2 regions of the Bacillus sp. XF8 genome follow, and region 1 is predicted to be linked to the other one. Evidence: riboswitches for the same ligand, from Rfam matches in the RefSeq annotation. Region 1 holds a riboswitch; the other holds the start of a gene.

What was found. A riboswitch is a leader RNA that binds a small molecule or an ion and turns the genes downstream of it on or off. The one in region 1 is predicted to bind cyclic di-AMP.
Region 2: it holds a riboswitch for cyclic di-AMP, as region 1 does, so the genes downstream of both, J4P91_RS21680 (hypothetical protein) here and J4P91_RS07910 (APC family permease) in region 1, are expected to answer to the same signal.

Annotation. Positions count from the first base shown of each region.
Region 1 is NZ_JAGDQK010000010.1:231,523-233,930, forward strand. It holds gene J4P91_RS07910 (APC family permease) at 1-1,359, opposite strand, end outside; cyclic di-AMP (ydaO/yuaA leader) riboswitch at 1,505-1,650, opposite strand; gene J4P91_RS07915 (GNAT family N-acetyltransferase) at 1,967-2,408, opposite strand, start outside.
Region 2 is NZ_JAGDQK010000038.1:11,565-13,972, reverse strand. It holds cyclic di-AMP (ydaO/yuaA leader) riboswitch at 94-239, opposite strand; gene J4P91_RS21685 (hypothetical protein) at 543-773, opposite strand; gene J4P91_RS21680 (hypothetical protein) at 790-1,188, opposite strand; cyclic di-AMP (ydaO/yuaA leader) riboswitch at 1,282-1,429, opposite strand; gene thiD (bifunctional hydroxymethylpyrimidine kinase/phosphomethylpyrimidine kinase) at 1,686-2,408, opposite strand, start outside.

The DNA of each region.
Region 1 (2,408 bases):
ATAATGCTTTTTAATTCGGTGAAAAACAAAAATGATGGCAGGTAAGAAAATTAAAACTGTCCAAACTTGTGCAAACTTGGTTAAAAAGAACATACTCATAACGATAAAACTAATAATAGCACCGATTAAATTGATCGTTAATTTTAAAATCCATCCTTGAGGCTTTTCACGAATCCATTTAACCACCATTCCAGACTGGGACAACGTAAATGGAATAAACACGCCTACTGCATAAAGTGGAATAAGATGCTCTGTTTGCCCTTGGAAAGCAATAATTAAAAGAATTGAGGCAATTCCAAGGATAATAATACCGTTCGAATACCCTAATCGATCTCCTCTAATCGTAAACATTCTCGGTATAAACTTATCTTTCGCAAGGTTAACTGCTAATAAAGGAAACGCAGAATAACCAGTGTTAGCAGCCAAAATTAATATTAAAGCTGTCGTACCTTGTATGAAAAAGTACATAAAGTTTCGACCAAATGTTTGCTCAGCAATTTGCGAAACGACTGTCACTTCTTTACTAGGAGTAATCCCATAATAATAGGCTAAATATACAATTCCTGAAAATAATACCGCAAGTAAAGATCCCATCGCAAGCAATGTTTTCGCAGCATTATTGGGAGCTGGATCTTTAAAGTTTGGAATTGCATTAGAAATCGCTTCAACGCCCGTTAAAGCAGAGCTACCTGATGCGAATGCTCTTAACAGTAAAAACAAACTAACACCTGCAACTGGTGTTCCAATTGGAGTATGCAAATCTGGTGAAACTTGACCCGTTACAATATTATATATTCCTACTCCAATTAATATAAATAATGCTAAAACGAATAAATAAACTGGATATGCTAAAACGGAAGCTGATTCCGTTACACCTCTTAAGTTTAAGATCGTAATAAATAATACAAATACAATTGCAATGATTACATTATGTTCATGTAAGCTAGGAAATGCAGATGTAATCGCATCTGTACCTGCCGATACACTTACTGCTACAGTTAAAATATAGTCTACTAATAAGGATCCTCCAGCTATTAATCCTGGATTAACCCCTAAATTTTCTTTTGATACTACATATGCTCCTCCGCCATGAGGATACGCAAAAATAATTTGTCTATAAGACAAAATTAAAGCTGTTAACAGAATTAATACTCCAATTGCAATCGGAATTGAATACCAAAATGCTAACGCACTCACTGTAGCTAGTGCAATTAATATTTGCTCTGGACCATATGCCACTGATGATAAAGCATCAGAAGAAAGAATAGCTAATGCTTTCGTTTTGTTAAGTTTTTGCTCTCCTAATTCAGTTGACTTTAACGGTCTTCCAATTAAAAATCTTTTTATAGATGAAACCACTGCTGTCCACTCTCCAATAATTTTGTACGAACAATTCTCTGCTTGTTAAAACTAATAAACTATCTTTTCAGAAAACAAAAAATGTCTACAAGCCATAACAAATAAACTTGTAGACATCAATTTTTTTGTCGCACAAGCTCCACCTTCCTTCTCAATATAACGCTTACGAGGTTAGCTGTCGGATTCGGGCCTATGAGTAGCCCTACCTTTTTCAAGGATTCACCCCTTGGATTATGCAATAATCCATAAAAACGGGTCCCCCGTACCATGCGGTTTCAGCGATTTAGAAATTTGAAACTGTGGATTATAATACTCCTTTATTTGAAAAAAGTAAACAAAAATTTTTAAACAATAGCTTAAATTTTTAGAAATAGAAAAATTGCGATGATTATGTAGGATACTACTTCATAAACGAACATAATGCGTCATATCAAGTTTGACTAGAAAGGATGGTATATTTACATAAAATCATTTTTTGTCTGATAAATTCTTAGATGAAATAATTGAAGAGCCTAATCAACTATACGGTGATCCCACAAAGGAACAAGATGATGTACGCACAAATAAAGATAATGCATAATTTATTTCCGAACAAAAGGACGTTTCCTTATATAAACCTACTTAATATTTCTCCAGGTAATCCATCAATTTCACAAATTTTCTCTGATGTAAATCCTTGTTTTATTAAAATTTTTCTAGAAGGGATATTTTCTGGATCAATAATTGCTTTCAGTACGTTCAATTTTGTTTGCTTAGCTAATTCAATTAATTGTTTTGCAATTGTGGTACCATATCCTTTCCCCCAATAAGTAGGTAATATCATATAGCCAATTTCAGCTTCTTCTCTTTCTTTTTCATTTAAAGTGAAATGCCCAAGACCAATAAATTCATTCGTTACACTATCGGAAACTTTATATGAGCCATATAACTCATATTTTTCATTACGTTCTAATAACTTTTGATAGTTTACTTTGGCCTCTTTCAACGGAATCGCTCGTTCTGTAATTTGTGCCATAACTTGTTCATTAGATACTAATTGGAAGTAATCC
Region 2 (2,408 bases), on a different contig from region 1:
CCATCTCGAAAATGTTAAATTTTACCATTTATCCATCAAAAAAAGAACACTGAGGCTCTACTCAGTGTTCAAAAATGAACAACACAAAAGTAAACCTCCTCTCCAAACGCTTACGAGGTTAGCTGTCGGATTCGGGCCTAAAGAGTAGCCCTACTTTCGTAATGAAAGATTCACCCCAAGTGACAATGCACAAAATTGGTTCCCCCGCTCCAAATACTTGGACTCAGCGATATCAGGTTGTTTTTGGAAAATTTTATGAACAATTTATGAATGTAAATATACTCCTCTATATTTGAGTTGTAAAGAGGTATATTACTTAAAATAAGAAAGTTTTTACCTGTTTAACCGCTTACATTGATTAATATTAATATTTTATCGTCTGTTTTCTTGTCTTTTCTTTGTTTTTCATTAAAATTAACTTTTAATTTGAAATAATAATAAAAAAGAGCGAATAATTCCAGATACTATTTTAGTACCTAGAATCTGCTCTTTTCTCATTCGTAAGCCTATTATCCGCTATAATCAGAATCATTCATCATTTGTTAATAACATGCTAAAAACGTTCGTAAACTCCGCCCACGAAAGCACACTTGCGTCAACTCCACATGTATTTTTTCATACGCAATCAGCTCAATCTCTAAATACAAACTATCTCCTGATGGTAATATCATATATGGTTTTGGAAAAATAGAATCTTGCATTGCTAATTCTTCAACTCGCTCTACTGATACTGCCCAACGGTTCGCTATATCCTCTCGTAATAACACCTTCATCTTCACTTCCTCCACCCTATTCAAAAAATAAAAAAGAAATGTTATCACAGTTTGTAAACACTACAAATTTAGCTCCAATTGTTTGATAGAGCCTTACTGGATATCTTTTATTTCTTGTGACAACTGTAATAGGCGCTTGAAAAGAAAAACGAATACGTTCGGTAAAAAAACTAACTGTTGGAAGTTCATCCCCTAGAAGGATTACTTTTTTAATCCCATTGCAAATATCGGTTAATTTCTGTTCCCCATTGCAGCAATAAGTTGCTTCAAATCCACATGCTCGCACTTCAGATGCTACATGTTCATTTACTGTAACAATAATCATATCTTGTTGAAAAGGTACTAATTCTCGTAAACTGTTTACTTTTTCCTCTTCCCCTACACAAATGAGCGTTACTTCTTTTTCCCCATCCATGCACATCATCCTCCTTAGCATAAAAGAATTCAAATATAGCTTGATATTCTCCTATACTAATCAGACCGATGAAGCGATGTATCCATCAATGCACCATCCTCTCCCAAGACGCTTACGAAGTTAGCTGTCGGATTCGGACTTTGAGAGTAGCCCTACTTTCATCATGAAAGATTCACCCCTAGTGACCATGCACAATTTGGTTCCTCCGCTCCAAATTAATTGGACTCAGCGTTACAAAAAAACAGATTCTGGCTGATATAATACTCCTAAATATGGAAAAAGTAAACAACAAAAAACCAGTTATAAAAACTGGTTTCCTCATTAATATTTGAATATTTATGCATGAATTTCTTGACGTTTGCCCCGCTATTTGCAGGCAGTAAGATCCCCATCCCAAAATGCAGCGAAAGCAAAAGCTATTAGGTAGGAGATTAACTGCCTGTAAAAGCCCGATTGGTGAAGGCTAATAATCAGTGGGGGATGAAGCTCCCTACTGATTAAAGTTTCATTTTATATGCAAAATGATTCGTTGGTCCATGACCACTCCCAATATTTAATTGCTCTTCAATCGCTATACTAATAAACTTCTTCGCTTCTTGAACTGCTTCTTCGATTGGGTACCCTTTTGCAAGTCCTGCCGTTACAGCAGATGCAAATGTACAACCACTACCATGCGTTTGTTTGGAATCAATTCGTTCACTTCTATATTCAATAAACTGCTCACCATCAAATAAGAAATCAATTACTTCATTTCCTTGATACGCTGCATGTCCACCTTTCATAAGGACGTATTTAGCTCCTAATCTATGCAATTCTTTCGCAGCTTCTTTACTATCTTGGATGTTATGAATCTCCATCCCTGTTAATACTTCTGCTTCTGGTATATTCGGCGTCACAACTGTTGCAATTGGTAATAAATACTCCTTTAACGCTTGCACTGCTTCTTGTTGTAACAATGACGCTCCACCTTTTGCAATCATAACAGGATCTAGTACAATATTATTCCAGCCAAACTTTTTAATATTCTCTGCAACAACCTTAATAATTTCACTACTAAACAACATGCCAAGCTTCACAGCATCCGGTGTTAAATCAGTACCAATTGAATTTAATTGTTCCTGAACCCCTTGGGGCGTAACTGGATATACCCCTTGAACACCAAGTGTATTTTGGGCTGTAATAGCTGTAATGGCTGTCATTCCGTATACACCCAGCTCTTG